DNA from 3 places in the Shewanella sp. SM68 genome. Region 3 is predicted to be linked to each of the others. Evidence: predicted binding sites of a transcription regulator. Region 3 holds the regulator's gene; each other region holds the start of a gene.
The links. Region 3 encodes sigma-54, which starts transcription at its own class of promoters, with help from an activator protein. Its sites were predicted from a motif close to GTTGGCACGNNNNTNGNNT; they were not measured.
Positions count from the first base shown of each region.

Region 1: flgB (flagellar basal body rod protein FlgB) is a predicted target of sigma-54. The motif match lies at 5,510-5,528, and genes of this name have one in related genera.
Region 2: L5M40_RS04885 (P-II family nitrogen regulator) is a predicted target of sigma-54. The motif match lies at 4,378-4,396, and genes of this name have one in related genera.

Region 1 is NZ_JAKKRU010000008.1:150,040-157,944, forward strand. It holds gene L5M40_RS14230 (flagellar basal body P-ring protein FlgI) at 1-3, opposite strand, end outside; gene flgH (flagellar basal body L-ring protein FlgH) at 15-689, opposite strand; gene flgG (flagellar basal-body rod protein FlgG) at 701-1,489, opposite strand; gene flgF (flagellar basal-body rod protein FlgF) at 1,500-2,243, opposite strand; gene flgE (flagellar hook protein FlgE) at 2,416-3,777, opposite strand; gene flgD (flagellar hook assembly protein FlgD) at 3,860-4,630, opposite strand; gene flgC (flagellar basal body rod protein FlgC) at 4,655-5,071, opposite strand; gene flgB (flagellar basal body rod protein FlgB) at 5,074-5,478, opposite strand; gene L5M40_RS14270 (CheR family methyltransferase) at 5,622-6,461, opposite strand; gene L5M40_RS14275 (chemotaxis protein CheV) at 6,562-7,482, opposite strand; gene flgA (flagellar basal body P-ring formation chaperone FlgA) at 7,688-7,905, shown strand, end outside.
Region 2 is NZ_JAKKRU010000002.1:403,477-411,381, reverse strand. It holds gene narQ (nitrate/nitrite two-component system sensor histidine kinase NarQ) at 1-1,773, opposite strand, end outside; gene nrfA (ammonia-forming nitrite reductase cytochrome c552 subunit) at 1,999-3,402, shown strand; gene L5M40_RS04890 (hydrolase) at 3,557-4,099, opposite strand; gene L5M40_RS04885 (P-II family nitrogen regulator) at 4,444-4,782, shown strand; gene L5M40_RS04880 (ammonium transporter) at 4,793-6,043, shown strand; gene L5M40_RS04875 (hypothetical protein) at 6,222-6,560, shown strand; gene L5M40_RS04870 (tetratricopeptide repeat protein) at 6,688-7,881, shown strand.
Region 3 is NZ_JAKKRU010000005.1:254,168-262,072, reverse strand. It holds gene L5M40_RS10915 (KpsF/GutQ family sugar-phosphate isomerase) at 1-696, shown strand, start outside; gene kdsC (3-deoxy-manno-octulosonate-8-phosphatase KdsC) at 696-1,247, shown strand; gene lptC (LPS export ABC transporter periplasmic protein LptC) at 1,244-1,804, shown strand; gene lptA (lipopolysaccharide transport periplasmic protein LptA) at 1,791-2,345, shown strand; gene lptB (LPS export ABC transporter ATP-binding protein) at 2,342-3,073, shown strand; gene L5M40_RS10890 (RNA polymerase factor sigma-54) at 3,181-4,659, shown strand; gene hpf (ribosome hibernation promoting factor) at 4,688-4,975, shown strand; gene ptsN (PTS IIA-like nitrogen regulatory protein PtsN) at 4,978-5,421, shown strand; gene rapZ (RNase adapter RapZ) at 5,418-6,272, shown strand; gene L5M40_RS10870 (HPr family phosphocarrier protein) at 6,259-6,534, shown strand; gene mgtE (magnesium transporter) at 6,791-7,905, shown strand, end outside.

The DNA of each region.
Region 1 (7,905 bases), on a different contig from region 3:
CATGATACGACTCCTTAGAAGGGCCACCAGTCGCTCATAAAGAACTGGCTTAACCAGCCCACTTTTTGAGCATCTGCGAAAGTGCCTGTGCCACTGTATTGGATACGGGCATTAGCCATTCGCGTTGAATCGACAGTGTTATCGGGTTTAATGTCCTGCGAGCGAACGAGACCAGTGACACGAATAAACTCATCACCATTATTGATTGAAATCCATTTTTCACCACGGATCACTAAGCTGCCGTTGTTTAGCACTTGCATCACGTTTGCCGAGATGCTGCCATCTAGACTATTGCTCTGATCCGCATCCGATTCACGCTTAGTGTTCATGCTATCTTTGTAACGCAAATCAATTGGCACTCCGCCAATGGACACATTACTACCACCTGCAAAGATGGGATCTAAGCTCATGTCTGAACCTTTTTTGATCTGATTGCCTGCACTCTTCTTAGCTTGAGTCGATTCCTTCAATACGATAGTGATAATGTCACCGACTTTGTGGGCGCGTATATCCGAATACAAGCTAGATGCTTGGCTGTCTTGATAAATAGAGCCAGTTGCGGCAATTTTTGTCGGCGGTGCCTCTGGGTATACCGGCGCGTAAAAGGGATCATCCGCAAGGGGTTTCTTTTGCGTCGAGCTACAAGCTGCAAGCAATAACGCGACGGCCAACACAAGATATCTAGCCATGATGTTTGCCTCTATAAATTCTGAGTCACATAAGACAGCATCTGATCTACCGCTGAAATCACTTTTGAGTTCATCTCGTAAATGCGCTGACTTTCGATAAGGTTCACCAGTTCCTCGGTCACGTTCACGTTAGAGGTTTCTAAGGCGCCTTGACGAATAGCACCCATACCATCTAACGAAGCGGTACCTTGAATGGGCGTGCCGCTCGCACCAGTTTCCGTATATAAGTTTTGTCCCATAGGATCTAGACCCGATGGATTAATAAAATCCGTCATAGTCAACTGACCCACGACTTGGTTCTCAGCGGTACCCGGCGTTTTTACTGAAACTTCACCCTCCGCTGAAACGGTAATACTGGTCGCATTATCAGGAATAGTGATCGCGGGTTGTAGCAAATAGCCAGAACCTGGCGTCACAATCTGACCCGTATCGTCTAAGGTAAACTGACCATTTCGAGTATAAGCAGTGGTTCCATCAGGGAGCTGGATTTCAAAAAATCCAGGACCTTCAATCATGAGATCCAGTGAGTTATCCGTCGTCAGCATGTTACCCTGAGTAAACATTTTTTGAGTGGCGACGACTTTCGTACCCGCACCTATGTTTAATCCGTTGGGTAGCTTAGTGTTAGATGCACTAACACCACCCGCTTGGTTAACTGTTTGATAGAGTAAATCTTCAAATACTGCGCGGCTTTTTTTGTAGCCCACAGTGCTAGCGTTTGCTACGTTGTTTGAAATCACTGAAATATCAGTTTGCTGTGCGTCTAAGCCAGTTTTACTAATCCATAACGCCGGATGCATAATCTATCTCCTAACTAATACGCATTAATGAAGATGAAGCGCGATCATTCTCTTCCGCGGTTTTCATCATCTTGACTTGCAATTCAAACTGGCGCTGAAGATCAATCAAAGACACCATTTCATCAACAGGGTTAACGTTACTGCCCTCTACGGCACCACTTTCAACTGCGACGAAAGGGTCAGCTGGTGCTGGTTCGCCTGACATTTGTCGAAATAATCCATCTTCACCACGCATCATCTGCGCATTGCCGGGATTAACTAACTTCAATCTCGCCACTTCTTCTATCACTTCAGCAGTCGCCCCTTGAGGGCGAACAGACACTATGCCATCCTGTGAAATTGACACTTTATCAATAGGTAATGGCAGCACTATCGGGCCAGCATCCCCCATCACGGGATTGCCTCTGTCGTTATATAACATGCCCGTCGCATCGAAACTGAGACTACCGGAACGGGTATAAGCTTCACTGCCATCTTTCGCCTGAACGGCAAACCAGCCATCGCCTTTAATGGCAACATCGAGATCCCGTCCAGTGGTTTTAATCGGACCAGAGCGAAAATTAGCTGACGGAGATTCTGTCATCGCAAACACCCTTGAAGGTAACCCTTCACCGAAGGCTTGCATCGATCTGGCCTGCGCCATATCTGATTTAAAACCATCGGTATTAGCATTGGCTAAGTTGTTCGCACGGAGTGCCAGCTCATTCATATTTTGCTTAGCGCCACTCATGGCGACATAAAGGAATTTGTCCACAGACTGCTCCGTCAAATTTTCTACATGACGATATCAAAGCAAGCATCGTGCCAATAAAAATTAATTTTAATTTACTGATAAATTTGAAGAATAAGGAAATGAAGTGAGTTGACAGCAGGATAAAGGCTAAGTGTTGCCACTGGCGGCAACACTTAGTTAAATAAAGTAATGATTAGCGGATTTGTAATACGGTTTGTTGCAGCGTGTTATTCACTTCAAGGGTACGGGAGTTCGCTTGGAAGTTACGCTGCGCCGAAATTAAATCGACCAGTTCAGTCGTTAAATCGATGTTCGATTGCTCTAACGCAGATGAACTGATGCTACCAAAAGTTCCACTATTTGCCTCACCCGCTAACGCAGGACCTGAAGCTAAACTGGCTTTCCACGACGTATTACCCACTTGCGTTAAACCTTGTTCGTTAGCAAAACGAACTAAAGCAACCCGTGCTAAAGGCACGGTTGAACCATTAGAATAACTCGCGGTCACTAAACCATCTTCGCCTATTTCAACGTTAGTTAAGCGACCTACAGTCGTACCATCTTGCGTCAACTCAGTTGCACCAAAAGGAGCAGCATATTGCGTTGGGGCATTAAACTTCACAGTCAACTCTTGAGTACCATCGGCACCTGGCCCTAAAACACCCGCACCACTGACGCCCAAAGCCTCAGTCTTGACTATAGCAGGATCGCTACCTGTGTAGACACCAACAGAATTGAACTTGAGTACAGAGCCTTTCCAACCACCAGCAGTTTGAGCTGTGCCCGTTGCATCAGGTGTACCATCGCCGGTGATATCTGTTTGATAAGTACCAGCAGGACCGGCTAGATCGACTTGCTTTCCATCAACAGCATAGTAAGCCACCCAATTGTTCTCACCATTGTACGAACCGTCTTTGGGCTTAACAAAATAAGTGGTCATAATATGTGGCTCACCGAGTGAGTCATAAATTGTCATTGAAGTAACGTTATTGTAGGTTTTTGCATCTAGAGGATCGAATGCCGCGGGGTCGAGTGCACTTTCCTTAGCATTTAAGTTCATTTGTAAAGTAACATTCTCAGTCTTTACAGGGCTACCTGCAGTGTCTGGTATTTGTACCGGCTTAGCCGTCGTTAAACTCACTGATGTTGAGTTCCCATCTTTATCCACTGGGAAAGTTTGCAAATAATTACCCGCAGAATCAACCATGTAATTATTTTTATCGACCTTAAATGCTCCAGCACGGGTAAACGAGTGGTCTAATGTACCCAGTTCAGAGGCAGTAACGAAAAAGCCACCACCTTTAATCGCCATATCAAGGGAGTTATTCGTCAACTGTAAGCTACCTTGATGGAATTGCTGTGCCACTTGACTCGTAGCAACACCACCACCGACAGCAGTTTTAGCATTTGAAAAAATAGAATTAGCGTAAACATCCGCAAATTCAGCACGGGACTCTTTAAAGCCAATGGTGTTCGCATTAGCAATGTTATTCGCCGTAGTGTTTAAATCTTTCTGCGCGGCAGAAATGCCACTCAATGCAATGTTAAACGACATAATTCACCTCTACACTTGACTCAATTCATTTATGAGCAACTTACGCCCAATTCGGATACTGCAAAAATTCTTTTATGCAAACTTAGGTTTCAGACACAGCTAACACATCGGTTAACTTGATGCCCATACCGCCTCTCAAGTTAAGAATCGCGCCAGTACTGGCCGTACCGAGAGAAACGCTGGTCACATGAGCATAGGTCGAGACTGGCAATTCTTGGGATTTCCCATCCACTAAACCACTCGCCTTGATCGTATAGTTACCTGCGGTTACAGGGTTTCCATCTTTATCGAGGCCATCCCAGTTAACATCGACATTTCCCCCCTTACTGCCATCAACTTTAAAGGTGGTCACAACTTGGCCTTTCTCATCCTCAACACGTACAGTAACTTCAGGAATTTTAGCTGGCGTGCTAATCACACCTTTTATTGTTGGGCTTTCAGCTGAAATGTTACCTGTATCAGTTGGGATCAATACCTTGCGACCAACAAGTCCTGATGCCTGTAATGCTTGGCTTGATGTCATAACACCGTTTAAATTAACGATTTCCTTATTCAACTTAGTAATACCATCAACCGTCGAGAATGATGCCATCTGCGCAATCATTTGGTCGTTGTCGACGGGCTTAAAGGGATCTTGCATCGATAACTGTTGGCTTAATAACGAGAAAAAGTCATCTTGAGTTAACTGCTGGCTTTTTGCTTCCGGTACTATTGAATCTTTTGGCAAACGTATGCCATCAAGAAACGGATTACCCGTTGAGCTGGTTGATGAATTCGTCGTAACGGCATTTGGCTGACTCTTATTTTGAGCCGTCTGCGCCGACGCTTGGTTAATTTGATTAATGAGGCTCACAGCTTACCTCCTAAGTAACACATGTTATTTACCCATCCCAAGTGTTTGTTGCAGCATAGACTTAGCTGCTTCAGCGACTTGAACATTCATTTGATATGAGCGCGAAGCAGAAATCATATCTGCCATTTCTTCCATGACATTAACATTCGGTTTATAAATAAAGCCGTCCGCATCCGCCATTGGATGATCAGGCGAGTATTCTTTCAGTAGTGGTTTATCACTTTCTACAATGCCTTTTACTGCAACGCCTTGAGAAGCTTGTTGCTGACTTTGGGCTTTAGCCATTTCGGCTTCAAAAATGGGATGACGGGAACGATAGGTCTTATCTACACTACTCGAGACGGAATCCGCGTTGGCTATGTTGCTCGCGGTGGTGTTTAGCCTGACCGATTGAGCAGACATTCCCGAGCCAGCAACATCAAATATGCTAAATAAACTCATGATTAATCCCCTCTCAACGCTTTCTTCATGCCACTAAACTTACTATCTAAAAAACCTAGCGACATTTGATATTCAAGTGCATTTTGCATGAATGCCGATTGTTCCTGTTGGATATCAACAGTATTACCATCACCGGTATCGGGTTGATTCGGCACACGGAACTTAACAAATTGCCCAGTCAACTCCGCAAGCCCAAAATGCTTATCTGGCTCTTGCATTTCAAGACTATTTCGCTGCTGCTGTTGGCCTCGAGCGGCCTGCATTGCCGCAGAAAAATCAACATCGCGGGCTTTGTAATGTGGCGTATCTGCGTTAGCGATATTGCTTGAAATGACTTCAGCCCGCTGCGCTCTAATACCGAGAGTGTATTGATGCACACCCAGTGCATTATCAAAATTGATCGCCATAAAATTGCCTCCTCGTGTTCTCACGAAAATAAAGCAATTCATGTGCCAACATCAGGAAAATTTTGAGAATAACAACAAGGATGAGCAAGTGATGGGTAAAAAATTACCGACAATTGTCGGTAATTTTCTTTAGAGCGGCTGAGTTAAGTCTTTTTCTGGTAATAAATGCCAGGGTTACAACGAACCATATCAAACTCGTCCGTTAAACCAGCGATAGATTCTGATGCACCGAGAAATAAAATCCCTTTGGGATTGAGAGCGGCAGCGAATTGCCGCAAAATTTTTGCCTTTGCCTCTGGTGCAAAATAAATAAGCACATTGCGGCAAAAGATAATGTCGAACTTGCCAAGCAGACTATAACTCTCAAGCAAATTATGCGCTCTAAAGTTCACCAACCGCTTCACATTATCCTTTAACTTCATATTGCCAGAAGGTAATGCATCAAAAAACTGACGCTTACGTTCTTCAGATAAACCACGCGCTAATGCCAAACTATCGTACTCGGCATTTTTACAGCGTTCCAACATGGAAGGAGATAAATCCGTTGCTTGAATCGAAGCACTACCAGCCAAGGCACCAGGCTTCTTCTGTTGATACTCAAGAATAGTCATAGCCAATGAGTATGGCTCTTGGCCTGACGAGCAAGCCGCAGACCAAATTTTAAGCGGACGCCCCAGACGACTGTATTCTGGTAGTAGGACATTATTCAACAACTCAAATGGATAACGATCACGGAACCAAAGGGTTTCATTGGTCGTCATAGCATCGATCACTTCAGCTCTGAGCGCACGCTCAGTAGGCTTCATCGAATGCTTAACCACATCAGATAAGGATGGCAGGTTATATTTGCCCATCAAAGGAGCAAGACGACTGCGCACAAGATATTGCTTATTTTCACCCAGTACGATGCCGCTGTGTTGCTCTAAGAACAACCTAAATTGATTATATTCAGCCTCAGCGAGTGATTTATTTGGCACATTCACATCCTAAATCCTATAGCAAGCACCAAAATCAGTGCGAAACCATCATGTTATAAAGTCGAGATTATAGCGTAAAGCGTATCTAGGTACTAACCTACAGCAATTACAAACTTAAATGCTTATTCACAGCAGCGGCCAGTTCGTCAGGATTAAACTTAGCGATAAAGTCATTAGCCCCCACTTTTTGAACCATTGCCTGATTGAATACACCACTTAACGAAGTATGCAGTACCACTTTAATATGCTTAAGCTTAGGATCATCTCGGATTTCAGCGGTCAGGGTGTAGCCATCCATTTCAGGCATCTCAATATCAGAGATGATGAGGGGGATCTCATCGGCCACATTATCCATCTCTTTGGCGATTTCTTTAAGCTTGTCTAATGCTTCGCGACCATCTTTTGCGGTATCAATTTGTAAATTCAATGACTCAAGTGAACGAATAATTTGCTTACGCGCCACGGCAGAATCATCAATAACCATAATATGGTAATGCTGAGTTCTGTCGAGGGTCAGTTTTTCATTGGCTTCTTCACTGATAGCCGTTTTAACCGGTGAAATCTCATCTAAGATTTTTTCCACATCGAGAATTTCAACTAATTCACCTTCAATTTCAGTCACAGCTGTCAGATAAGAATAACGACCAGCACCTTGCGGCGGAGGCATAATCGCTTCCCAATTCATGTTGATGATCCGCTCAACAGAACTGACCAAGAAGCCTTGAACACTGCGGTTATATTCAGAAATAATGATGAAACAGTTTTCAGTGCTCGCTAAAGGTTTTCCCCCTGTTGCCGCACTCAAATCAATCACTGAAATGGTTGTTCCACGAATATGAGCAACACCCTTCACATAAGGATTAAGTTTAGGCAAAGTGGTCAGTGGTGGACACTGCAGTACTTCTTTCACCTTAAACACGTTAATCCCAAACCGTTGACGACCGTTTAATTTAAAAAGCAGTAATTCTAAACGGTTTTGTCCAACGAGCTGGGTTCGTTTGTTGACTGAATCAAGAATACTCGACATAACTCTGCCTTGTTGTTCTGTTTATGTTCGGCCCTATAACTCAGTTGAGTATAGGCATATTAATTGCTTACGTCTTATCTATCGATAAACATAGTCGAAACTGAGTCAATCTTCTGACAGTGATGCAAATTATTATTACAGTGGTCAGCTTCGAACTTAATAAAAGTATAGGTGCATTCTGGCGTTACAAGCTAGTCTCTTCATTATGAAAGTAAATTTAGTCTGTTTTTTTAGTCTTTTCACCCTCTTCATGCCCGCTTTTGCGAGTGCAGAGCCTATTGTCCCCACCGTATCGGCAATCTCAGAATTAGCTAAAGCGCTTATTTCAGAAAAAATATCCGTTCCAGAAAATGCCAAAGTAAATATTTCGCCACAGATGGTTGACGCAAGAATGCTGCCGTCACAATGTTCGTCTCCAATGAA
Region 2 (7,905 bases), on a different contig from region 3:
TTTGCTGTGCTGCATAAGGTTTAATGGGCTGTTAGGGTTGAGTGCGTCGTCTTGTGCATTGCATCCTTGCTCAGTCGTTGTTGCCATAGCAGGTTTAAATCTCTTTAAATCATTGTCGCTGAACACGACTTTACCTGAAAGCTTACTGGCTCGTTCATGCATTATACCTATGCCAAAATGTTGATCTCGTTCTTTTAAATGTCCAATACCTATGCCGTTATCACAAACATCAATATTGACCATACCCTCGTCATCCTTATAGCAATAGATGTTAATGAGGCTGGCCTCGGCGTGTTTGATGGCGTTTAACGTTGCTTCTCGCGTGATCTGCAGTATGTGGATGTGCTGCTTTGCCTCTAGCCATTGTGGCGCAAGTTTATAGTCTAAGGTTATCTTTATATTCGTCTTTGTCCTGAGTTGCTCAAGCGTAGCCTCTAAAGCACTTTTTAGATCGGGTTCTTTAATTGTGAGCCTAAAGGTGGATAGTAACTCCCTGAGCTGCACGTAGGCAGTACTCACGCCTTCGTTGATTTCGGTTAACTGCGCCTCAACGATCGGGCTGCGGCAACTGCAATCTAAGTTTTTGCGTAATAAGCTAATTTGGATTTTCAGGAAAGATAGCACTTGACCCAAAGAGTCGTGCAGCTCTCGGGCAATTACGCCACGTTCCTCCATTAGCGCCAGTTGCTGTCTTTGCTCTGTGGCATTGTGGATCACGATTGAGCGGGTCAGCATAATTGCGAAATTGTTAAACAAGGCGATATTGGGTGTTTGGTCGGCAATTAACTCTAAATAGCCTAAATTAGCCTGCTCAAATTGCAGTGGGAAACGGGTGCTCTCTTGAGTCATATCTGGCCAACCGCCATCGGCCTCAATCACTTCTAACTCTTGCTCTGGGTATTGAATGATGAGTCTTAGGTAGTCGAGTGATTCATAGCCTTTTAACTGATTCAGCGCCGCCTTGAGAGCCTTGTAATCGAGTTTATTTGCGTTTAATGTCAGTAGGTTATCATATAATAATGCCAGTTCGTTGTTGGCCCTTGTCAGCGCTAAGGTTTTTTCTGCTACCTGCGATTCTAAGTTGCCATAAAGCGTCGCGAGTTCCTTAGCCGTTTTTTGTAGGGCATGGGTCAGCGCTGTAAGTTCAATGTATTCGGTCTCGGGCATTTCAATTTCAAAATTACCTTTAGAAATGGTATTCGCCGACTCCATCAGTTTTTGCAGTGGGATCACTACTTTCTTCTTTGTAAAACGCACGGCCACAAAAGCGATAATGAGCATGACGCCTAAGCCTAATATTTGGCTGGCGGCAAGGAGCCTGAGTTTAAAGGCGGCGTAGTGCTCCATCTCTAGCACCAGTAAATCTATGGTATCAACAAAGTCCTTCAGTGAGGCGACATAATCGCGGGAGTTTTCTTGTTCTATGTAGTGTTTCATCACCAGCCATTTATCGATGACAAGCTGATATTGAGCGGCAATTTCTGGCGGACTAAACCAACTTTCCGAGGGCTTTAATGTGTCGGAATAGAGCGTATTTTCGAATTCGGTAATTTTATCCTGCGCAGCATCACTGCCTGAGTTGGCGTAAAACATTAACCGATAGCTTTGCATCCTCAGCGACCCTGAGGCATTAATCGCCTTGGCGTCGCCTAAGCTGTAGGACAAATTGATGATAGCAAAAGTCGATAAACTACTAGAGAGCAGAATAAGTACTAACATTAATCCTAAGATTTTTGAGGTTAGACTACCTCGTTTCATTAATCCGCTGTTCATTTTGATGGCCGCTGTTATGGCACTTTGCAGTGGTTTTTACATTAGAAAATAATGTAATACATTAACAAAAGTATAGAAATGTGAACAACAACACCTTTACATTTTGATCTAGCGCAAACTTCAACCTATATACCCCCTAAGAGGTATATTTTTAGCAGGGTTAAATCACTAAGTTTGACCATGGAGATGTCGTGATTTACAACAATAATGCAACACGGAGATGAGATGATGAAGAAGATGACAGGTAAGTCCTTTGCACTGAGTGCACTGGTTGCCGCCAGCTTCATGGCAGCGGGCGCAATGGCGAGTGATAAAACAGAGCCTCGCAACGAAGTTTATAAAGATAAATTTAAGAATCAATACAGTAGCTGGCATGATACCGCTAAAAGTGAAGAACTAGTGGATGCTCTTGCACAAGATCCTAATATGGTGATCTTATGGGCGGGTTATAGTTTTGCTAAAGATTATAATGCACCACGCGGCCACATGTATGCGGTAACTGACGTGCGCAACACGCTACGTACAGGTGCACCCGCTAATGCGGAAGATGGTTCTATGCCGATGGCATGTTGGAGCTGTAAGAGCCCTGACGTACCTCGCTTGATTGAAGAGCAAGGCGAAGATGGTTACTTCAAAGGTAAGTGGTCAAAGGGTGGCCCTGAAGTGACAAATACCATTGGTTGTGGTGATTGCCATGAAAAAAGCTCTCCAAAGTTACGTATTTCACGCCCTTATGCAGACCGTGCTTTTGAAGCTATAGGTACACCTTTTAGCAAAGCGTCTAAACAAGATAAAGAATCAATGGTATGTGCTCAGTGCCACGTTGAGTATTATTTTGAGAAAACTGACGACAAAAAGAATTTTGTTAAATACCCTTGGGATATGGGTACAACAGTTGAAAAAATGGAAGTCTACTATGACTCAATCCAATTTTCTGATTGGACACACGCCCTTTCTAAGACACCAATGTTAAAAGCCCAGCATCCAGAGTATGAAACGTGGAAAATGGGTATTCACGGCATGAATAATGTGAGTTGCGTTGACTGTCACATGCCAAAAGTGACCAGTGCTGAAGGTAAGAAGTTTACCGATCATAAAGTGGGCAATCCATTCGACCGTTTTGAAGAAACCTGTGCAACTTGCCATAGCCAGACTAAAGAGTTTTTGGTCGGCGTGACTAATGAGCGTAAAGCTAAAGTTAAAGAAATGAAACTGAAAGCGGAAGAGCAATTAGTGAAAGCGCACTTCGAAGCAGAGGCTGCGTGGAAAGCTGGCGCAACTGAAGAAGAAATGAAACCCATACTGACAGATATTCGCCACTCACAATGGCGTTGGGATTTAGCGATTGCTTCCCATGGTGTTGCAGCTCACGCACCTGATGAAGCATTGCGTATTCTGGGAACTTCGGTAAGTAAAGCTGCTGATGCTCGTGTGAAGTTAGCGCAATTACTCGGTAAAAAAGGCATCACAGATCCTGTTGCGATTCCTGATATCTCTACTAAAGCTAAAGCACAAGCGGCCTTAGGTATGGACATGAAAAAGATGAATGCTGAGAAAGAAGCATTTAAGAAAGACATATTACCTAAGTGGGATGAAGAAGCGAAAAAACGCGAAGCCACTTATAAGTAGGTTTTAATCAATCGCGGTTGAGTTTTCGATATGAGCTAACCCCTCATGCAAACAAAAGCCCTCGCTGACTCAGCGGGGGCTTTTTTATGGAAAAAATATCGAGTAATGTCAGGCGTTGGTCATGCTGGCTGAAGAAATACCACGGGCTAAATCGCTATTTGATCAGTTTTAATAACGCCCTAAACCGCTCGCCTTGGGCTTGATGTTGTAATTCAAATAATAACGATTCTACGTTAGTTAATAGGGCGCCCCTGGCCGTCATCATTTGGATCCCGAGTTGTTTATTCTCAGCACTGCGTGACGAGACGCCATCTGCGACGAGATGCACCGAATATTGCTGTTCGATAAGGTCACAACAGGTTTGGTAAACACACACATGGGTTTCAATACCCGCGAGTATGACGTGTTTGCGATTCGTCTTAGTTAATGCCTTTGCAAACGCGTCACAGTGCCAGCCGCTAAAATGCTGCTTGGCAATGGGTGAGCTGGTTTTCGCAAGTAAGGTTTGCAGCTCAGGGCTAGTTGCTCCGAGTTTATCGGGTAGCTGTTCTAACCACAGTATGGGAATTTCAAATAATTGTGCGCCTTGGATTAAGGTCTGTAGTTGTTGATGCAGCTTGTCACTGTTATCCATGATTTGTGCAAGTTTTCCCTGCACATCGACGATAACGAGAACACATTCTTCAGGTTTTAACATCGGGCCTTCCTTCTGCGCTTGATGATTGTCTTAGTGATGATCTTCGCTTTTGTCTAAGAGCTTGTGTTGTGATGCTCAGATTTCATCTCGTTTTACGCTTCCCCCAGTAGACCCTAAATTAACCTTGTTACCAATAGGCCTAAGGTCGAATAGCTGTCGCACTTAAACTGCTCACTAAAAGAGTGCATCGCACCAGTTAGTGCTCGATTATGGTGCATTTTTAACCTTGAAAAATAGTGTTAAACAATTTAAACCAATAATAATCAATAGATTAAATTGTTGGCCTAATGATTGAATTACCTTTGATACAAGTTAATAACAATCGCGTTTTTTTGGAGGTCAGGATGAAACTAGTCAGCGCTATCATCAAGCCGTTTAAGTTGGATGATGTCCGTGAAGCTATCGCCGGAATTGGTATTGAGGGCATGACGGTGACCGAAGTGAAAGGTTTTGGCCGTCAGAAAGGGCATACAGAGTTGTATCGCGGCGCCGAGTATCAGGTGGATTTTTTGCCAAAAGTAAAACTAGAAATTGCCACTAAGGCTGAAAATCTCGACATGTTGATTGAGGCCATTACCACTGCGGCCCATACGGGGAAAATTGGTGACGGTAAGATCTTCGTCGTTGATTTAGAACATGCTATCCGTATCCGTACGGGTGAACTTGATACTGAAGCGCTATAAGGGGCTGACAATGGGAGAATTAACGAAATTAGGCGGCACAGTCACTGAACTACGCTTTGCACTCGATACCTTTTACTTTTTGATTTCTGGCGCTTTAGTCATGTGGATGGCGGCGGGATTCGCTATGTTAGAAGCGGGTTTAGTTCGCTCTAAAAATACCACTGAAATTTTAACTAAGAACGTTGTGCTGTACGCGATTGCCTGTGTGATGTATCTGTTGGTTGGCTACAACATCATGTATGTGGATAACACTGAAGGTGGCTGGTTACCGTCAATTGGCACCTTAATTGGTTCACAATCAGCAGATGCGAGCCATGCATTAGAATCTGACTTCTTCTTCCAAGTTGTATTTGTGGCAACGGCGATGTCAATTGTCTCTGGTGCTGTGGCGGAACGGATGAAGTTGTGGGCTTTCTTGTTCTTTTCTGTGGTGATGACAGCGGTTATCTATCCAGTAGAAGGTTATTGGACTTGGGGCCAAGGTTTTATCGCTAAACTGGGCTTTGTAGACTTTGCTGGTAGCGGTATTGTGCATATGACGGGGGCGACCGCGGCGATTGCTGGCGTAATATTACTCGGTGCGCGTAAGGGTAAATACGGGCCTAATGGTCAAGTGAATCCTATTCCAGGCTCTAACTTGCCAATGGCAACCTTAGGTATGTTTATTCTGTGGATGGGCTGGTTTGGCTTTAACGGCGGATCGCAATTAATGGTGTCGGATGCGGCGAATGCAAGCTCAGTGGCGAAAGTGTTTGTGAATACCAATACCGCAGCGGCTTTTGGTGCTATCTCTGCGCTTATCGTGTGTAAGATGATTTGGGGTAAAGCGGATTTGACCATGATCCTTAACGGTATTCTGGCTGGATTAGTGGCAATTACGGCAGATCCTCTTTCGCCTTCATTGTTAATGGCGGGTGTGATTGGTTTAGTGGCGGGCGGTGTGGTGGTCTTCTCGATTGTGGGCTTAGATCGCATTAAGATCGACGATCCCGTCGGTGCGATTTCAGTACACGGTGTGGCTGGTTTCCTCGGCTTAATGTGTGTGCCATTATCCAATGCTAATGCAACTATTACCGGACAGTTGACGGGCGCAGCGATCATTTTCACTTGGGTATTCTGCTCATCATTTGCAGTCTGGTATGTGATTAAGATAACCATGGGGATCCGTGTGACTGAGGAAGAAGAATACAACGGTATGGATGCTTCTGACTGCGGTATTGATGCCTATCCTGAGTTTGTTACGGTCAAAAATGCGGGCTGATTAAACTTGCACATTAATACGTGATTCACCTTGATGCTTAGCTTGGATCGAGGGATAGTGAAGCAGAGCCTAGGCTCTGCTTTTTTATGGGTAATCAATGTGATTGAAGTTTAAGCACAGGGTCATAAGCTTAATTACTGAGCAATTCTGTTTTCTTGTATAAATTAAGGAGTGTTCTATGAGCTTGAATATAAAAACAATAGGTCAATTTTCGCGACTAAGTCTTATCGTCATTTCTGGCTGGATATCGGTTTCTGCCTTTGCAGGAGAAGTGATCGTTAATCGCTCAAGTGAGCCTGTCGATGCCTTTGCCGTGCGTGATCAAGTGCTCAAGGATTTTGAATGGCAGGAGTCGCTTCGTCGCCAGCAGCAAATCCAAATTTTGCAGGCTTTACCCTCAGGTTGCGTTACGGTCATGAAACCCTATCGACATTTTACCTGTGGAGAGCATAACTATCGGCCGTATCATTATCAGCAGCGTGAGTTATACATAGAAGTTGACCGACCTTCACAATAGTTAATTCGTTAAATTATTTGCGATTATTTTCAATCGATCGCGATTATCATTTTTTGTAACCATTTTATGTCGTCTTTTTCGCCATTTGTAATAAGCTCAAATAGGAGCTAATGGTGTGGGAGGACGTATGTCGAAACTATTCCGAGCCGTATACTTGAGTACGATCTTGAGCGTTGTATTCAGTCAATTGTTTGCTTGTAGCTCGACGACCATCGCGCCTGATCCGTCTGATCTTGAGTCGCTACTTGCCGATTCACTGTTTACCCCTGTGGCCGATATTCCTTCTGTTGCTGATATCTTTTATCTGCCCCCCGAGGTTGTGATAGACGTAAAACGTCGCTATGGGATATACACTTTGTCACACAATAACAACATGTTAGCCAATGAATGGTTAGCTAGTTATATCAATGCGAGTCAAACCAATAGCGCTAACATTGATTTTCGATATCAAAATAATCTGACCCAAATTGCCCGTGAAACCTACGCCCAAAGGGCGGGTAATTGCATGTCTTTAGTGGTCATGACTTCTGCATTAGCGGACATATTGAATGTGAGTGCTGAGTATCAAGATATCGCGATAGAACCCGTATGGGATAAGCAAGGTGATTTCTATTTAATCAATGGGCATGTGAATTTACGTTTATTTCCACCTGAAAACGCACATTCAGTTTATGTGTCATCTGCAGCTGTTTTAGTGGACTTTATGCCGGAGCGAGCTCTACGGGGATACGGTAAAACCCAAGTGGATCGGCAGACCTTAATCAGTATGTTTTACAACAACATGGCGGCAGAGTCTTTGGTGAACGGTGATTTAGACAGGGCCTATGCCTTGATCAAAGCGGGTTTAAAAGTCGGCCAGTTTGTTCCTTCACTCAACACGCTCGCCATTATTTACCGGCATAAAGGTGATGAAAAGCGGGCCGAACAGGTTTATCGCTATGCACTCAAGTTTGATGCGAAAAATCTGACAACGCTTTATAACTTAGCCTTGATTTTAGGGGAGCAGGGTCGGCTTGATGAATGGGCCGAAATTAATAAAGTGCTTGAATTAGCGCGAATACGTAATCCCTATTATTACTATGATATGGGGCAGCAAGCCTATGATGAGCATCAATACAACGAGGCCTTGGCTTGGTATCAAAGGGCGTTGGCAAAAGCGGATTATCGTCATGAGTTCTTCTTCGGTTTATCTAAAACCTACTGGGCTCTGGGGGACGAAAAGCGTGCCAAACTGAATATGGATAAAGCCTTGGCTTTGAGCCGAGATGAGTCAGAGCGTCAACGCTATCAGAGCAAGTTACAAGTCATGTTACAGCATTAGCATTTGCCCGCTTTTTTCTATGGA
Region 3 (7,905 bases):
GTGATTTTAGCGATTTCAAATTCTGGTGAGTCGAGTGAAATCCTCACCTTAATGCCGGTCATCCAACGTATGGGCGTGCCTGTTATTGCGGTAACGGGTAAACCCGAATCGAATATGGCGCGATTATCTAAAGTGCATTTATGTATTGAAGTCCCAGAAGAGGCTTGCCCACTTGGACTTGCCCCAACCTCAAGTACCACAGCGACCTTAGTGATGGGCGATGCCATCGCCATTGCGCTGCTGCAAGCGAAAGGCTTTACCCGTGATGATTTTGCTATGTCCCATCCCGGCGGTGCTTTAGGACGTAAGTTGCTGTTAAAAGTCTGTGATGTGATGCACAGCGGTGATGACTTACCGCTCGTCAACCACGATATTTGTATCACAGAAGCCCTGTACGAAATCTCCAAGAAAGGCCTAGGCATGACGGCGATTATCGATGATCAGCGCAAGCTGGTTGGTATCTTCACCGACGGTGATTTACGCCGCGTTATCGATGCCGAAGTGAATTTACGCACGACGCCCATTGCCGATGTGATGACCCGTAACTGCGTCACGATCACGGATAATGTATTGGCCGCCCAAGCGCTGCAAGTGATGGACTCAAAAAACATCAACGGATTAATTGTTATTGATAAAGACCGCCATCCTATCGGCGCTCTTAACATGCTAGACATGGTTAAAGCAGGAGTCATTTAATGCCACAGCAAGGATTTTACGGCCCAATCAGTGATGATGTGTGGCAACGCGCGCAAAAGATTAAACTGTTAATCTGTGACGTCGATGGGGTGTTTTCCGACGGCCGTATTTACTTGAGTAATAGCGGCGAAGAGCTCAAAGCCTTCCATACCCGTGACGGTTATGGCGTGCGCTCACTCCTCACCAGCGGTTTCAACCTCGCCGTGATCACAGGACGTCAATCCAAAATCGTTGAAAACCGTATGACAGCCCTTGGTGTTACCCATATTTACCAAGGCGTAGACAATAAGTTCGAGCCCTATGAAGCATTGCTCGCACTTTATGGTGTCACCCCAGAAGAAGTGGCTTATATCGGTGATGATATTGTCGATCTCCCCGTGATGAATGTCGTCGGTTTAGCGGTCAGTGTTGCTGACGGCCACCCCTATGTACGCCAACACGCCCATTTTGTGACTACGCTCAATGGTGGCCACGGTGCACTGCGTGAACTCACAGATCTGTTACTCCTAAGTCAAAATAAATTCACTTCGGCCCATGGAATGAGTATATGAGTCGTGTGACACTCGCGATTATCGCTTTTTTTGGAACTGCACTAGCGCTTTACTGGCAGGTCCAGAACAAACACAGCGGTGATTCCGATAACAGAGTAAAAGATCAAAATACCCCAGATTTCATCGTTGAAGATCTGCGCAGTGTTGAGTTCAATGAGCAAGGACTAGTGAATAGCCGTGTGACGGCGAAACACATGGAACATTATGATTCAACGAATCAAACTTTCTTTACTCAACCTGTTTATCTTGTTTATCCAGACCAAGGTAAAGCACAATGGCAACTCAGGGCAGATCAGGGCAAGCTAAACAAGGAAACTGGCAAGGTTGTATTAGAAAATAATGTTATTATCGATGCCATTAGCCCAGAAGAACCGATTCAGACCTTGTCCACCAGTTATCTGGAACTCGATCTCAACACTATGATAATGACCTCTGACCGTACCATTTACGTCACAGGGAAAGATTTTAATATTCAAGGCCAAGGCCTTTATGCCGACCTCAACGCGCAAGAAGTGCAATTGACCAGTCAGGTAGTAGGAACATATGAAGCAAAATAACGTATTACTTGCCAGCCTAATGCTAATTATGAGCATGAGTGCTTTCGCGAAAGTCGGCGACTTAAAGCAAGAAGTCAAAATTAAAGCTGTGAGCCAAACTGCGGATATCAAAAACAACCAGATCATCTTCTTTGGTCCGGTGGAAGTTACCCAAGGCTCAATAAAAATCCAAGCAAATGAACTGCGTGCATTTTCCGCTGAAGGTGAAAATAGCAAAACTTTGGTCGCCACAGGCAACCCTGCTACGTATAGCCAAATATTAGACGATGGCCGCCCAGCATCGGCAAGCGCGAAAGAAATTCGTTACGATATGGCAAGCCGCACCTTAACACTGAAAGGTATGGCGTCATTAGATCAAGCGGGTAGCCAAGTTACAGGCAATTTAATCCGCTATAACATGATTCAACAGAAATTGATGGCCGAGAGTACTGGCAGTGGTGACGATCGCGTGATCACTATTATTCAGCCAGAAAACTATCAAGATGATGCTAAATCAGATGCTCCAGCGGATAAACCTGTGAAAAAGCAGGACTCTAAATGACCCAAATCACCTTAAGAGCACAAAATCTGGCGAAAAGTTACAAGAGTCGCCAAGTGGTTAAAGACGTCAGTCTGACGGTAAAAACCGGTCAAGTCGTTGGCCTACTCGGTCCAAACGGTGCAGGTAAAACCACGACCTTTTACATGGTTGTCGGGCTAGTGAAGAGCGATAAGGGACATATCTTTATCGACGATGATGATTTAACCGCAGATCCTATGCATCTGCGTGCCCGCAAAGGCATAGGTTACTTACCGCAGGAAGCCAGTATCTTTCGTAAGCTAACTGTTCATGACAACATCATGGCCGTACTGCAAACTCGTAAAGAACTTAAAAACGAAGAACGAGAAGAAGAACTAGAACATCTGCTCGAAGAGTTTCATATCACCCACATCCGTGACAGCCAAGGCATGTCATTGTCGGGTGGCGAACGTCGTCGCGTCGAAATTGCGCGGGCTTTAGCCGCTAATCCTAAGTTCATTTTGCTCGATGAACCGTTTGCCGGCGTCGATCCTATTTCGGTTATCGACATCAAGAAGATTATCGAACAACTCAAAAGTCGCGGCCTTGGCGTACTGATCACAGACCATAATGTCCGCGAGACATTAGATGTATGTGAACATGCTTATATTGTGAGTCACGGAAACCTGATTGCCGAAGGAACTCCAGCAGAGATCTTAGACAATCAGCAAGTTAGGGCTGTGTACTTAGGTGAACAATTCAGGCTATAGTTAATCGAGCGAAGCCTATGGAGACAATTTATACCGCCATTAGGCTTCACTCAAGATAATATTAAGCGACCTTATCCAACAATAATAACGTAGGGATCAGCGGTAACATGAAAGCGTCACTCCAGCTCAAACTGGGTCAACAGTTAACCATGACGCCACAATTACAACAGGCCATACGTCTGTTGCAACTGTCGTCATTAGAACTGCAGCAAGAGATCCAGCAAGCATTAGATTCTAATCCCCTTCTCGAGCTGGAAGAGGATCAATTCGACGCCACTAAAACCCCTGTAAACCAAACGCTATCCGATACGGATTTCAGTGAATCTAGCACTCTGCCACCAGAAAAAGACAGCTCCACCATAGACACGGCAGAGTCGCTAACCAAAGAATCCATACCCGATGAGCTCCCCATGGACACCACATGGGATGAAGTGTTTACCGCCTCCCCAAACTCAGGCCCCGGCGGCAGTCGTGAAGACGATATGCCCTTCCAAGGCGAGACCAGTGAAGGTTTGTACGAACACTTAGAATGGCAAAAAAACCTCACGCCGTTTTCTGAAACCGATTTAGCCATTGCCACCGCCATTATTGATGCCATCGACGATCAGGGCTATCTCACCCAAAGCACTGAAGAAATTCTCGAAGCCATGGGCAATCCTGAAGTTGAGCTTGACGAAGTCGAAGCCGTACTCAAGCGTATTCAGCATTTTGATCCCATAGGCGTTGCCGCCCGCGATTTAAGTGAATGCCTGCTGATCCAACTGTCGCATTTCGCCGCTGATACTCCCAACCTAGAAAACGCCCGTATGCTGATCAAAGATCATTTAGATCTGATCGCCGCCCGTGATTTTAGGTTATTGATGCGTAAGACTAAATTAAAAGAAGATGAATTAAGGGATGGTATAGCACTTATCCAAACCCTCAATCCTCGCCCAGGTTTGTTGATCACGCCCAATAATGACGAATACGTTATCCCAGATGTGTCTGTGTCGAAGAAAAATGGCCGCTGGGTCGTTGAGCTTAATCCTGACTGCATGCCAAAAATCAATGTAAATCAACATTATGCTTCTATGGCACGCAGTACCAAAAACCAAGCCGATAGCCAATTTATTCGCGGCCATCTGCAAGAGGCTAAATGGTTTATTAAGAGCTTAGAAAGCCGTAACGATACTTTGCTTAAAGTTGCTAATTGCATAGTGCAATATCAGCAAGGTTTCTTTGAGTATGGTGAAGAAGCCATGAAGCCTATGGTGCTTAACGATATTGCCGAAGCGGTAGAAATGCATGAGTCCACCATCTCACGGGTCACAACTCAAAAATACATGCATACCCCTAAGGGACTTTTTGAACTAAAATACTTCTTCTCTAGCCACGTCGGTACTGACGATGGTGGTGAGTGCTCATCCACAGCAATCAGAGCCTTTATAAAGAAACTGGTTGCAGCGGAAAACCAGAAAAAACCATTAAGCGATAGTAAGATGGCACAACTTCTGGCAGAACAAGGGATCAACGTAGCCCGCAGAACCATTGCGAAGTACCGAGAGGCTATGCTTATTCCACCTTCTAATCAGCGTAAAAGTTTATAACCTACAGTGGATATCGGAGGACGTTTCTATGCAAATAAACCTAAGTGGACACCATGTCGAAATTACCGAATCGTTACGTGCATATGTAGAAGAAAAGTTTTCAAAACTTGAACGCCATTTCGAACAGATCAATAATGTGCACGTTGTGCTCAATGTTGAGAAAATGCAACAGATTGCTGAAGCGAGAATAAACCTCATAGGTGGTGAAGTTTTTGCTACTTCAGAGCATGCTGACATGTATGCCGCTATAGACGCCCTGATTGACAAGCTTGACCGTCAGGTTATTAAACACAAAGAGAAGTTAACAAAACACTAATAATGGAACTTTGTACCATACTGCGGCCGGAGTGCACTACCTGCGCCACTCCGGGCAGCAAGAAAAAGGTACTGGAACTCATCAGCGACTTAGTCGCTGCCCAGTACCCGACCCTCTCATCTCAAGAGATATTCGAAAGCCTAGTGGCGCGCGAAAAGATGGGGAGCACAGGTATAGGTAACGGCATCGCCATTCCACATGGTCGACTAGCCGATATAGATCAGCCCATTGCCATACTAATTAAGTGTGAAGAGCCGATAGCATTTGATGCTATCGATAAGCAACCTGTTGATATTTTATTTGCACTACTGGTGCCTGCAGACCAATGTCAGCAGCACTTAAGTACCTTGTCTTGCATGGCCGAAAAGCTGAGCGACAAGCAAATATTAAAGCAATTACGCAAGACGCATGATGAAACGGAACTCTATCAGGTAATCACTGGATGAAACTGGTCATAGTGTCGGGCCGCTCAGGCTCAGGCAAATCTGTCGCCCTTAGGGTACTCGAAGATCTCGGCTATTATTGTGTCGATAACCTTCCCTTGCCATTGATTGGCAGTTTGCTTGAGCAACTCAAAGGCAGTAACGATCTCGTCGCCATCAGTGTCGACGTGCGTAACATGCCTGAGCAGGATAAGGTCTTAGTGAAACAACTCGCTAGCCTACCTCCAGATACTGAGTTAACGAGCTTCTTCCTTAACTCCAGCGATAAAATTCTGCTTAAGCGTTACAGCGAAACCCGCCGTTTGCATCCTTTGTCGAAGAGCCGAGTCTCTTTGCAAGAAGCGATAAAGCTGGAGGGAAAACTGCTCGAGCCTATGTCAAAACTGGTCGATCACTACATAGATACGTCGAATTTGAATATCTATGATTTAAGTGACCAAGTCAGACAAATTCTCCTTGGTAGTGTCGATAAAGAACTCGTGATCAACTTCGAGTCCTTTGGCTTTAAGCACGGAATGCCCACCGAAGCCGACTTTATGTTCGATGTGCGCTTCCTGCCCAATCCCCACTGGGAGTTGGCGCTGCGGCCATTGACTGGCTTAGATGAACCCGTAGCTGAGTTCTTAAATCGCCAACCACTGGTCAATAAGTTCATCTGGCAAATCGAAAATTTACTGGAGACTTGGCTGCCACACCTCGAGCGTAACAATCGCAGTTATTTAACGGTAGCCATTGGCTGCACAGGTGGACAGCACAGATCGGTTTACGTCGCAGAGCAATTGGCAAAACGCTTTAGTAACGGTAAACATAAAGTGTATGCCCGTCATCGAGAGCTCAACAATGCCAAAGCTTGAACGTCAGATAACTATCTGTAATAAGCTCGGTTTACATGCCCGTGCCGCCACTAAGTTGGTGGTACTGGCTTCCGAGTTTGATGCGACCATCACCTTAATCCAAGGCGATAAACAAGCATCGGCCGCCAGTGTGCTTGGCTTGCTGATGCTTGAAACTGGCATGGGTAAAACCATTAAGCTTATCGCCGAAGGCCCAGATGCAGAGCCGGCTCTCGATGCCATTTGTGCCTTAATCGACGCTAAGTTTGACGAAGCCTGTTAGTTTCACTTCACACTAAGCACTTCATCGTTAGTTTCACTTCATGTCTAGTTTAAAAAACTTGCCATTCACACATGGCAAAACATTTGTCGCTCGACGATACAAGCCACAGGCGATTACACTAGCGGTCATTGCGCTGGCGCTGGCCTTAACCTTACCTTAGCCGTCTTAATCTATGTCATCGACTGACGCTTAGTCACCGCTAAATCCTAGCCCAACACTAAGATCTCAAACCAATTTGCCGCACAATGGAGGACAAATGCCCGTAGATAATGCAGAAAACGATCACACCGGACATAGTCTTGACCAGTTAAACCAAGCGCTTAGCAGCGGCATGTTCGTACACGTGCGTAATATGCTGCAAAAAATGGCCGCCTCAGATATCGCGCTGATCTTAGAATCATCACCGCCAAGTGCCAGACAAGTACTGTGGCAGCTCATCGATCAAGAACAAATAGGCGACATACTCGATGAGTTGAGTGAAGAACTCAAAGACCCACTGATCCGCAGCATGAGCCCTGAGCGAGTCGCGAAAGCGACAGCAAGCATGGACACCGACGATCTCGCCTATATTCTGCGAAGTCTTCCCGACGCCGTTTACAAACAAGTGTTGCAGTCGATGACGGAACAAAATCGCCTGAGGGTAGAACAAGCCCTATCTTATCCAGATGAGACCGCCGGCAGCTTGATGAATACAGATACAGTCACCTTAAGACCCGATGTGAATATCGATGTGGTGCTGCGCTATCTTCGGCAAAGGGGCAACCTACCCGACACCACAGATACCTTATATGTGGTCGACAAACAGGACAAAGTCCTTGGCGGTGTTAGGCTGGCAGATCTGCTGACTTGCGCGCCAAGCACCACAATTCGCAATATCATGGATCCCAATATTCAAAGTATTCCGGTGAGCATGTCCGACAGCGAAGTCGCGCAGAAATTCGAACGCAATGACTGGGTATCGGCACCTGTCGTCGACTGTGATGGTAAGCTGCTCGGACGTATCACAATCGATGACGTAGTCGATGTTATCCGCGAAGATGCTGAACATTCCATGATGGGTATGGCGGGGATGGACGGAGATGAAGATACCTTTGGTCCTGTGCTAAAAAGTACCCTACGTCGCTCGCTCTGGCTCACGATTAACTTATTCGCCGCCCTGCTCGCCTCGTCGGTCAGCAATATGTTTGAAGGCACTATTGAGCAATTTGCCACTATCGCCATCCTAATGACGATTGTCCCTAGCATGGGCGGTGTTGCCGGTAATCAGACCTTAGCGCTCGTGATCCGTGGTATTGCTTTAGGCCATATCGGCCAAAGCAACGCCCGCTGGCTTATCGGTAAAGAGCTATCGATTGGTTTTCTCAATGGCTT